Regions from separate parts of the Saccharothrix stipae genome, predicted to be linked through region 1. Evidence: riboswitches for the same ligand, from Rfam matches in the RefSeq annotation. Region 1 holds a riboswitch; the other holds the start of a gene.
The links. A riboswitch is a leader RNA that binds a small molecule or an ion and turns the genes downstream of it on or off. The one in region 1 is predicted to bind glycine.
Positions count from the first base shown of each region.

Region 2: linked by a shared signal. The riboswitch ahead of gcvH (glycine cleavage system protein GcvH) and the one ahead of gcvT (glycine cleavage system aminomethyltransferase GcvT) in region 1 are both predicted to bind glycine.

Region 1 is NZ_BAAGTN010000008.1:1,112,798-1,118,601, reverse strand. It holds gene glyA (serine hydroxymethyltransferase) at 1-663, opposite strand, end outside; gene gcvT (glycine cleavage system aminomethyltransferase GcvT) at 679-1,779, opposite strand; glycine riboswitch at 1,908-2,002, opposite strand; glycine riboswitch at 2,004-2,091, opposite strand; gene ACYVLT_RS22085 (DUF3817 domain-containing protein) at 2,155-2,457, opposite strand; gene ACYVLT_RS22080 (hypothetical protein) at 2,472-2,849, opposite strand; gene ACYVLT_RS22075 (helix-turn-helix transcriptional regulator) at 2,959-3,447, opposite strand; gene ACYVLT_RS22070 (hypothetical protein) at 3,649-3,810, opposite strand; gene ACYVLT_RS22065 (CaiB/BaiF CoA transferase family protein) at 4,230-5,360, opposite strand; gene ACYVLT_RS22060 (acyl-CoA dehydrogenase family protein) at 5,360-5,804, opposite strand, start outside.
Region 2 is NZ_BAAGTN010000008.1:340,206-346,009, reverse strand. It holds gene ACYVLT_RS18440 (hypothetical protein) at 1-405, shown strand, start outside; gene ACYVLT_RS18435 (transcriptional regulator) at 398-712, shown strand; gene ACYVLT_RS18430 (glutathione peroxidase) at 709-1,194, shown strand; gene ACYVLT_RS18425 (L-serine ammonia-lyase) at 1,247-2,611, opposite strand; gene gcvH (glycine cleavage system protein GcvH) at 2,616-2,996, opposite strand; glycine riboswitch at 3,139-3,233, opposite strand; gene ald (alanine dehydrogenase) at 3,427-4,533, shown strand; gene ACYVLT_RS18410 (hypothetical protein) at 4,881-5,063, shown strand; gene ACYVLT_RS18405 (hypothetical protein) at 5,070-5,444, shown strand; gene ACYVLT_RS18400 (ABC transporter ATP-binding protein) at 5,493-5,804, shown strand, end outside.

The DNA of each region.
Region 1 (5,804 bases):
GTGCGGCACCGGGCTCGGGTGCAGACCCGTCGCCACGAGGCCGGCGAAGTGCGCCATGTCCACCATCAGGTACGCGTCCACCGAGTCGGCGATCCGGCGGAACTCGGCGAAGTCGAGCTGACGCGGGTAGGCCGACCAGCCGGCCACGATCAGCTTCGGCTTGTGCTCCAGCGCCAGCCGCTCGACCTCGGCCATGTCGACCCGGCCGTCGGACTCCGACACGTGGTAGGGCACCACGTTGTAGAGCTTGCCGGAGAAGTTGATCCGCATCCCGTGGGTGAGGTGGCCGCCGTGCGCGAGGTCCAGGCCCAGGATCGTGTCGCCCGGCTGGAGCAGGGCGAACATCGCGCACGCGTTGGCCTGCGCGCCCGAGTGCGGCTGCACGTTCGCGAAACCCGCGCCGAACAGGGCCTTGACCCGCTCGATCGCCAGCCGCTCGATCACGTCGACGTTCTCGCAGCCGCCGTAGTAGCGCCGGCCCGGGTAGCCCTCGGCGTACTTGTTCGTCAGCACCGACCCCTGCGCCTGGAGCACCGACACCGGCGTGAAGTTCTCCGAGGCGATCATCTCCAGCGTGCTCTGCTGCCGGTCGAGCTCGGCGGCGACGGCGTTCGCGACCTCCGGGTCGAACTCCGCGAGGGAGGTGTTGAAGTGCTCGGACATGTGTGTGGGTCTCCCTTACGAGGTGCGCTTGTAGAAGGGCAGTGCGACGACTTCGACCGGCTCGTGCTTGCCCCGGACGTCCACCGACAGCGCCGTGCCGGGCTCGGTGTTGCCGACGGCCACGTACGCCATCGCCACCGAGTACCCCAGGGTCGGCGACAACGCGCCGCTGGTCACCTCGCCGATCGGGTCGCCCGCCGCGTCCAGCACCGGGTAGCCGTGCCGGGGTGCGCGGCGCGAGGTGGTCTTGAGGCCGACGAGCACCTGGTCCACGCCCTGCTCGGACACGGCGGCCAGGGCGTCGCGGCCGACGAAGTCGCCCGGCTTGTCCAGCTTCACCACCCGGCCGAGGTTCGCGTGGAACGGCGTGCGGTCGCGGCCGAGTTCGTTGCCGTACAGCGGCATGCCCGCCTCCAGCCGCAGCGTGTCGCGGCAGCCGAGGCCGGCGGGCCTGAGGTCGTGCGGTGCGCCCGCCTCCAGCAGGGCCTGCCACACGTGCGCGGCGTCGTCCGGCGCGACGAACAGCTCGAAGCCGTCCTCGCCGGTGTAGCCGGTGCGGGCGAGCAGGACCGGCTTGCCCGCCACCTCGGTCGGGTACGACGCGTAGTACTTGACCGCGCCCAGGTCGGTGGGCGTGAGGCCGGCGAGGATGGCGGTGGCCCTCGGCCCCTGCACGGCCAGCAGCGCGTAGTCGGTCGAGGCGTCCTCGACGGTGGTGTCGAAGCCCTTCGCGCGCTCGACCAGCGCCTCGTGCACGACGGCGGCGTTGGAGGCGTTGGCCACGACGAGGTACTCGACCTCGCCCGTGCGGTAGACGATGAGGTCGTCGACGACGCCGCCGTCGGCCTCGCAGATCATCGTGTAGCGGGCGCGGCCGACGCCGATCGCGGACGCGTGGCCGACCAGCGCGTGGTCCAGCGCGGCGCCCGCCTCCGGGCCGGTGAGCCGGATCTCACCCATGTGGGTCAGGTCGAACAGGCCCGCCGACGTGCGCACCGCGTGGTGCTCGGCCAGCTCGCTGTCGTAGCGCAGCGGCATCCGCCAGCCCGCGAAGTCGGTGAACATGGCCCCCAGCGCCTCGTGCTCGGCGTGCAGGGGCGTGCGGCGGCTTTCCATCAGGCGGAGACCTCCCTGGGTGCGGGCGTGCCCGCGCGCCGACCGGTCGGGTCGGCCGCGGGCACGTCCGGGAACTTCACGGTCGAAAGGATGACACGGTCCACCGGAGACTCCTCGTCGAGTGAGCCTCCCCCTCTGCCATGAGCCTGAGAGCTTCGCCACCGGGTGAGGGCGGCTTGCACCGTGGGCGAGGCGCAGCGGGTGCGCCTGCTTTCCAGAGTTGCCTTCGTCGGGCGGTACCTGTGCCTGAGAGATTCCGGGGAGGAGTTGCTCCTTCGGCGCCCTGGTGGGGGACTCTCCCGCGCGACATCGACGGCCGTGTTCAGTTGGTACCGCCAGACGCTAGGGGTGCGCGGCGGACGGGGTCAACCCCGGTCACAGGCTCTTCTCGGCCCGGACGCTCTCGACCACCCTGCGCTCGGCGTAGAACGACACGAACGGGATCGTGCCGGCGAGCAGCACCAGGGCGGTGCCCTTGATCGACCAGCGCGCCTTGAGCGCCAGGTCGACGGTGAGCACCAGGTACACCGCGTACAGGAAGCCGTGGACGGGGCCGACGACCTGCATCATGCCCTCGTTGCCGCCCGCGTACTTGGCGATCATCGCGACCACGAGCAGCAGCAGGCCGACACCGACCACGTAAGCCATGAACCGGAACCTGGTCAACGCGCCGCTCATCGCCCTACCTTCGTTCACCGCTGGTCCCGCGCGTGGAGTTCGGCGAGCATGCGGTTGTAGGCCGCGAGCTCTTCGTCCTCGTCGTCCGGCGCGGGCGCTCTGACGGGCTCAACGGTAACGACCGGCCGCGGCGGCGCGGCCACCGGCTCCGGCACGGCGCCGTCGGCGGCCTCGGCCTTGCGGCGCGCGTCCAGCCTGCGGATGCGCCACACCATGAACGCCGGGAAGAGGCCGAACAGCGGCCACTGGAAGACGTAACCCAGGTTCTGGAACGTGCCGCCGGCCTCGGAGAACCGCTCCCACTGCCAGTAGGCCAGGCCGCAGCACACGACCAGTGACGCCAGGCAGACGGCCGCGATCGCGAGCCGCTTGGGAGTGATGAGGCCTTGCACGCCTCAAGAGTACTTCGTGCATCTCCCGGGGCTGGGGCTCCCCGCGCAGGAGCCCGCCCCTCACGGTGAGGGCCCCTCGACCACAGGAGCCCGCCCCGACTCGTCGGACCTAGGCGACGCCGTCCCGGCGTTGCCTCTGCAGCCTGGCCACGCACCAGGCCGCCGCACTACCCCGACGCAGGTGCTGGAGCACCGTCATCGGGCCGAGGCGACGACCGAGGTCGGCGGGCGTGAGCCCGGCCGCCCGGTAGTCCAGAGCGCGCTGGTCCAGCGGGCTGATGCCCGCGTCCCACCACTGCTCCGCCTCGGACAGGTCGCCCACCAGCTGCCAGTAGCTGGCGGCGGCCGCGAGCAGAGCCTCGGGCACCTCGGGCGCCCGCTTCCGCATCGCCGTCACGTACGCCGGATCCGCGGACTCGACCTTCACCAGGCCGCGGGGACCGCCATTCGCCCGCTGCACGGGGATCCCCGGCGCGGACGGCGGGGCTTCCGCGAGCCACGCGTCCTTGATCCGGTTCACCTCCTGCAGCTCGGCGTCGTCCGAGCGCTCAGCCGCCCACTGCCGCAGCAGCTCGTCGACTCCGGAGTCCTCGACCATTCTGCCTCCTCGTCGGTCGAAGATCAGCCAATGCGACGCACCGTATTAGCGGGTACCGACAACCGCTAGACCCTGGATTGTCCAAAACCCTGTTACCAGGGCGTTATAGCCCTCATTCCACCCGTACGGTGCAACGTTCGAGGCGTGCGGTCACCGATCGTGACCGCATTGTGCGGAGTTCGACGAGGTCGGGCGGGCGTCTCAGGCGAAGAGGCTGCGGACGAAGGTGATGATGGACTCCGCGCCCGACTGGAGCCACCCGAGCGCGGTCCGCACCGCCTCGGCGGACTCGTTCGGCTGGGTGATCAGGAGGAACAGCACCAGCGCGACCGCCGCCAGCGTCACCACCTTCTTGACGTTCACTGATCGGTCTCCGTCCGTATCACAGGGCAGGGCGGCCGGGCGCCGCTCCGGGCGTGTCAACCGCCATGGTCCCCCATTCACCCGGATGATGACGATCGAACCCGCCGTCGTCGCCCGACCGGTCGCCCGATCGACCACGCAACCACGCCTGAGCAGGCCCTGGTGTCACCCGATCGGACGATCAAGGGGACCCATGGCCCCGCCGATCACCAAGGTACGGGCACTCGCCCACCCCCCTGGCACGAACACCGAGGTGCAGCGACACCGTCATACCTCCGCAGCCCATCACACGAATGCGCCGGCGTACGCACTGTGCGTGACAATGGCCGATGGCGGCTGCCACACATTTCCGGTCCCCCTTCAGGTGATTTCCCGCGCCCTTTTTCCGCCCGATCCGACGCGCCGGAAGCGGGTGGGGTTCAGCCGATCACCCCGGACCGCCGCAGCCCGGCGATCTCGTCCTCGCCCAACCCCAGCTCGCCCAGCACCTCGACGGTGTGCTCGCCCGCGGCGGGCGGCGGGCTCGGCGTCGCGGCGGGCGTCCGCTCGAACCGCGGCGCCGGCGCGGGCTGGGCCACCCCGCCGACCTCGACGAACGTCCCCCGACGCGCGTTGTGCGCGTACCCCGGCGCCTCGCCGGGGGCCAGCACCGGCGCCAGGCACGCGTCCGTGCCCTCCGCCAGCGCCGCCCACTCGTCCCGGGTGCGGGTGGCCACCGCCGCCGCGATGCGGGCCCGCAGCTCCGGCCAGTTCGCCGGGTCGTGCCGGGACGGCAGTCGTGCGTCGGCCAGCCCGAGCACGACCAGCAGCTCGGCGTAGAACTTCTCCTCCAACGCCCCGATGCCGACGAACCTGCCGTCGGCCGCCTCGTAGACGTCGTAGAACGGCGCCCCGCCGTCGAGCAGGTTCGTCCCGCGCCCGCCGGGCCACGCCCCGACCGACGACATCCCGTGCAGGAACGTCGTCAGCAGCGCGGCGCCGTCGACCATCGCCGCGTCCACCACCTGCCCGCGCCCGGACCGCTCCCGCTCGTACAGCGCCGCCAGCACGCCGATCGCCAGCAGCAGCCCGCCGCCGCCGAAGTCGCCGACGATGTTGAGCGGCACGGTCGGCGGCGCGCCGGCCCGGCCGATCGGCTCCAGCGCGCCCGCCACCGCGATGTAGGTGATGTCGTGCCCGGCGCGGTCGGCCAGCGGCCCGTCCTGGCCCCACCCGGTCATCCGCCCGTAGATCAGCCGCCGGTTGCGGGCCAGGCACTGCGCCGGGCCGATGCCCAGCCGTTCGGTCACGCCCGGCCGGAAGCCCTCGACCAGCACGTCGGACTCGCCGACCAGCTGGAGCACCAGCTCGGCGCCCTCGGGGCGGCGGATGTCCACGCCGATCGACCGCCGCCCGCGTCCCAGCACGGGCACCCCCGGGTCGCCCGCGCCGCCGACCCGGTCGACCCGCACCACCGACGCGCCGAGGTCGGCCAGCACCATGCAGCCGAACGGGCCGGGCGCGAGGCCGGCCAGCTCGACCACCTTCAGCCCCTCCAGCGGCCCCGGCACTAGAGCGACCTCGCGATGATTTCCTTCATGATCTCGTTCGTCCCGCCGTAGATCTTCTGCACGCGCGCGTCCGCCCACGCGCGCGCGATCGGGTACTCGGTCATGTAGCCGTAGCCCCCGAACAGCTGCACGCACTCGTCCACGACCTGGCACAGCCGCTCGGTGGCCCACCACTTGGCCATGGCCGCGGTGGGCACGTCGAGGCGGCCCGCCAGGTGGTCCTGCACGCACTCGTCCACGAAAGCCCTGGTCACCCGGGCCTCGGTGGCGCACTCGGCGAGCTTGAACCGGGTGTTCTGGAACTTGATCAGCTCCCGGCCGAACGCGGTGCGGTCCTTGACGTAGGCCAGGGTGAGCTCCACCGCCGCCTCGATGCCCGCCACCGACGCCACCGCGATGATCAGCCGTTCCTGCGGCAGCTGCTGCATCAGCTGGATGAACCCC
Region 2 (5,804 bases), 770 kb from region 1:
GGTCCGGTGGTCGGGTTGGTGCTGGAGAACCTGCCGTTCCGGTTCTACTCCGGCACGGGCGCCGGGCTGATCGTCCTGGCGGCGGCGACCGTGCTGTGGCACCGGGGCGCGCCGCGGGCGGTGACGTTGACGGCGGCCGTGCTCGGCACGGGGGTGCTCCAGCACGACCAGCCGGCGATCGCGCAGTTCATCGCGATCGGCCTGGGCCTGGTGGTGCTGGCGGCGCTGGAGCGCAGCACCCGGTTCACCACGATCACCGCCGCCTACCTCGTGGTGCTGTGCGTGTCGGCCGCGTTCACGCCGCTGGTGGTCGCCCAGCCCACCGCCTGGTCGCTGGGCAGCGTGGTCGTGCTGCCCGGGGCGGTGCTCCTCGTCGGCGGTCTGGTGGGCCTGCGGCGTGGCTGAGCACCCGACCGCGGCCCTGGACGACGTGGTGCACCAGCGGCACCGGCTGGGCATCCTCACCGTGGCGGCGGAGGCGAAGCGGGTCGGGTTCGGCTATTTGCGGTCCACTTTGGAGCTGACCGCGGGCAACCTGTCGCGGCACGTCGCCGTGCTGGAGCAGGCCGGTCTGGTGGCGGTGGAGAAGGGTTACGACGGCAAGCGGCCGCGGACGTGGATCGGCGTCACCCCGGCGGGACGCGCCGCGCTGGCGGTCGAGATGGCGGCCCTGCGTGCGCTGGTGGAGCGGCACGTAGCCTCGCAGGCATGAGCATCCACGACATCCCGCTGCACACCCTGTCCGGTGAGCCGTCGAGCCTGGGCGCGTTGGCGGGCAGGGCGTTGCTGGTGGTGAACGTCGCCTCGAAGTGCGGTTTGACGCCGCAGTACCAGGGCTTGGAGCGGCTGCACGAGCGGTACGCGGCGCAGGGGTTCTCCGTGGTCGGGTTCCCGTGCAACCAGTTCGCCGGGCAGGAGCCGGGCACGGCGGAGGAGATCGCCACGTTCTGCTCCACCACGTACGGCGTGACGTTCCCGCTGTTCGAGAAGGTCGAGGTGAACGGCCCGTCCCGGCACCCGCTGTACGCCGAGCTGACGGCGTTCGCCGACACCGACGGCGCGGCGGGCGACGTGCAGTGGAACTTCGAGAAGTTCCTGCTCGCCCCCTCCGGCGAGGTGGTCGCCCGGTTCCGGCCGGCCACCGAGCCGGAGGACGAGGCGGTCGTGAAGGCGATCGAGTCCGTGCTGCCGTAGTCCGTGTCCGGCGCGCGGGAGGCGGCCGACCGACCACCTCCCGCGCGCCGGGTCAGCACTCGATGACGTTCACGGCGAGCCCGCCGCGGGCCGTCTCCTTGTACTTGACCTTCATGTCCTTGCCCGTCTCACGCATGGTCTTGATGACCTTGTCCAGCGACACGAAGTGCGAACCGTCACCGCGCAACGCCATCCGCGCCGCCGTGATGGCCTTGATGGACGCCAACGCGTTGCGCTCGATGCACGGGATCTGCACCAGCCCGCCGATCGGGTCGCAGGTCAGCCCCAGGTTGTGCTCCATCGCGATCTCGGCGGCGTTCTCGACCTGCTCGGGCGTGCCGCCCATCACCTCGGCCAACCCGCCCGCGGCCATCGAGCAGGCCGAGCCGACCTCGCCCTGGCACCCCACCTCGGCGCCCGAGATCGACGCGTTCTCCTTGAACAGCACGCCGACCGCGCCCGCCGTCAGCAGGAACCGCACCACCCCGTCATCGGACGCACCGGGCACGAACCGCGTGTAGTAGTGCAACACCGCCGGCACGATGCCGGCCGCGCCGTTGGTCGGCGCGGTCACCACCCGACCGCCGGCCGCGTTCTCCTCGTTCACCGCCAACGCGAACAACGTCACCCAGTCCATCACCCGCAACGGGTCCGTGGCGTAGTGCTCGGCGGCCATCCGCTGCCGCATCTCGGCCGCGCGCCGCCGCACCTTCAGCCCGCCGGGCAGCACGCCGTCCACGGTGCAGCCGCGCTCGACGCACGCCTGCATCACGTCCCAGATGTGCAGCAGCCCCGAACGCACCGACGCCTCGTCACGCCAGGACAGCTCGTTGGCCAGCATGACCTCGCTGATCGACAACCCGGTCTCGCGGCACCGCGCCAACAGCTCGTCACCGGTGCGGAACGGGTGCGCCAGCGGCGTCTCGTCGGCCTTGATCCGGTCGGTGCCGGTGGCCGTGTCGTCCACCACGAACCCGCCGCCGACCGAGTAGTACACCGCCGAGTCGACCACGGCGTCACCCGAGTGGGCGGTGAAGCTCATGCCGTTGGGGTGCAACGGCAACGACTTCCGCCGGTGCATCACCAGGTCGGGGTCCTCGCGGAACGCGATCTCCCGCACGCCGCCCAGCCGCAACCGCCCGGTGGCGCGGATCTCCGCCAGCCGCCGCTCGGCCTCCGCCGGGTCGACCTCCTCCGGCCGGTGGCCCTCCAACCCGAGCAGCACCGCCTTAGGGCTGCCGTGCCCGTGCCCGGTCGCGCCGAGCGACCCGAACAGCTCCACGTGCACGCGGTCGACGGACCCCAGCACCGGCCGCAGCCGGTCGGCGAACATCATGGCCGCGCGCATCGGACCGACGGTGTGCGAACTCGACGGTCCGATCCCCACGGAGAACAGGTCGAACACGCTGATCGCCATGACGTCAGTCCCCGGTCAGTTCCGCGTACTTGGCGGCGGTCAGCAATCCGGTCGCGTCGGTCACGGCAACCTTGAACAGCCAGCCGGCGCCGTACGGGTCGTTGTTGATCAACGACGGGTCGTCGGCGGCCGCCGTGTTGACCTCCACCACCTCGCCGCTGACCGGCGCGTACAGGTCGCTCACCGACTTGGTCGACTCCAGTTCGCCGCACACCTCGCCGGACGTGACGACGGCACCGGGCGCGGGCAGCTCCACGAAGACGATGTCACCCAACGACTCCGCCGCGTACGACGTGATACCGACCGCCACGGGGTCCTGGGTACCCGGCGCCCAGTCCACCCACTCGTGCTCGGGCGTGTACAGCAGGTTGTCCGGAAAAGTCACGACAGCGCTCCCTTGGGCGAGGTCCGGATCCCCACTCTGTCCTGGGACCTGAGAGCTTCGCCGCGCCGGCCCGACGGCTGACCGTCGATCCGACCCGACTTGCACCGTGGGTGCGCGCCGAGGGCGCGCTTTCCAGAGTCGCCTCACCCGAGCGGTTCTCGCTGCCTGAGAGTGTGCGGGGGACTTGCTCCTTCGGCGCCCCGGCACGTTCACCGAGGTCTCTCCCGCGCGGGTTCCGGCGCTCATCCTGCGCCGCGGCCGATGTTCAGTTGGTGGCCCGAACGCTAGGTGCCGAGGTCGACGGGTGTCAACGCGACCGCCGACTTGTTCGATCCGCACAACTTGACACCGGTTGGTGGTGCCAGTGGCACGATGACACCGAAACCACGTTACCGGACCTTTGGTGTAACAACGGCCGAAGGAGCCCACCGTGCGGATCTCAGTTCCCCGCGAGATCAAGAACCACGAGTACCGCGTCGCGCTGACCCCGGCGGGCGCCCACGAGCTGACGCAGCGCGGTCACGACGTGGTGGTCGAGACCGGTGCGGGCCTCGGTTCGGCGATCACGGACGAGGAGTACCTGGCCGCCGGCGCCAAGGTGCTGGCGACCGGGGACGACGTGTGGGCCGAGGGCGACCTGGTGCTCAAGGTCAAGGAGCCGATCGCCGAGGAGTACCCGCGGCTGCGCAAGGGCCAGGTCCTGTTCACCTACCTGCACCTGGCCGCCGACCGACCGCTGACGCGGGCGTTGCTGGACTCCGGCACCACCGCGATCGCCTACGAGACCGTGCAGACCGCGAACGGCGCGCTGCCGCTGCTGGCGCCGATGTCCGAGGTCGCCGGCCGCCTCGCGCCGCAGGTGGGCGCGTTCTCGCTGATGAAGCCCTCCGGCGGCCGCGGCGTGCTGCCCGGCGGCGTGCCCGGTGTGCACCCGGCGCGCGTGGTGATCATCGGCGGCGGCGTGGCGGGCCTGAACGCGGCCGCGATCGCCGTCGGCATGGGCGCGGACGTGCAGATCCTGGACACCAACGTGGACCGGTTGCGCCACATCGACGCCCTCTACCAGGGCCGTCTGCGCACCGTGACGTCCAACCGCTACTCGGTCGAGCAGGCCGTGCGCGAGGCCGACCTGGTGATCGGCGCGGTGCTGGTGCCCGGCGCGAAGGCGCCCAAGCTCGTCAGCAACGAGCTGGTGGCCGACATGAAGCCCGGCTCGGTGCTGGTGGACATCGCGATCGACCAGGGCGGCTGCTTCGCCGACTCGCGGCCGACCACGCACGCCGACCCGACCTACCAGGTGCACGACTCGGTCTTCTACTGCGTGGCGAACATGCCCGGCGCGGTGCCGCGCACGTCGACCTACGCGTTGACCAACGTCACCCTGCCGCACGCCGTCGCGCTGGCCGACCAGGGCTGGGAAGCGGCGCTGCGCGCGGACGCGTCGCTGGCGCTCGGCCTGAACGCGCACGACGGCCTGCTGACCAACCTGCCGGTGGCGCAGGCCCACGGGATGACCCACACGCCGCTCGACCTCTGAGCCGACCGTCCGCACCACCGCGAAGGGCCCCGCTCACGTGCTGTGAGCGGGGCCCTTTGACGATAAGACGGCCCGCTCAACCAGCCTGGGGGTCACTGGGAGCGGGCCGCGTCACCAATCCTAGCCGGGAACACGGCGCCGTGCCCAGTGACCCCACCGATCCGGACGACTTTTCGCCCAGCGGTGGCGACTCGCCGTGTGCGAGCTCAAGCAAACGAGTGAATTCTCGTCGTAACAGGTAAGTCACGACGGCCCGGCGACCGATGGGAGGGCGGGAACTCCGCAGCTACGCAGCGGGGTCGTCCGCTCGCGCGGCGTCTGCCGCGCACCTGGCGATCGGAGCGCAGATGGCTGAGCCTGAGGGTTGGATCGACTGCCACGACCCGTTCGGACGGGACCGGTCGATGACCGTGCTCGTCGAGGAGGACCGGGTTCTGCTGGTCGCACCGCCGGGCGAGTCCGCCGTGATGTCGGTCACACAGACCCGCAAGTTGCACCGCCTCCTCGACCAAGCCGCCGACAGGATGTGAGGCCGCGTGGACGAGGCACTGCGGGCCGCCGTGCTGCGCCGGTTGGCGTTGCTGGACGAGGTGGCCGAGAGCGGTGAGGCGGACGCCCTCGTGCCGCTCGCGCGCTCCGAGATCCACCGCCTGGCCGACGGTTGGCGGCTGCTGTTGACCGTGCACCAACCGGATCCGGACGGCCGCTGCGGCGCGTGCCCCGGCATCCTGCGGCACCGGAAGTGGCCGTGCCAGGTGTGGACGATGGCCCACCAGCACCTCATCGGCGACGGCCTGCCGCACCGCGAACGCCGCCGCCCGCTGCGCACGCTGCGCCGTTCGACGGACGTGGAGACGACCACCGAGATACCGAGAGTCGCGTCGAAACCGCGACACGCCCTCCCCGAGTGATCCGCCTAGGGCAGGATGACGCCCGGTAGGAGTACTCGGGAGGGACGCGTGCACGACGGCACTGGCCGCATCGTGGTGCAGAACTTGACCAAGCAGTTCGGTCCGGTCGCAGCGGTGCAGAATCTCAGCTTCACGGTGGAACCCGGTTCGGTGACCGGTTTCCTCGGCCCCAACGGGGCGGGCAAGACGACGACGCTGCGCATGCTGCTCGGCCTGGTGACCCCGACCGCGGGCACCGGACTGATCAACGGCAGGCCGTTCAGCCACCTCGGCAACCCGGCGCGGGTGGTCGGCGCGGTGCTGGAGGCGCAGGGGTTCCACCCCAAGCGCACGGCGCGCAACCACCTGCTGGTCTACGCG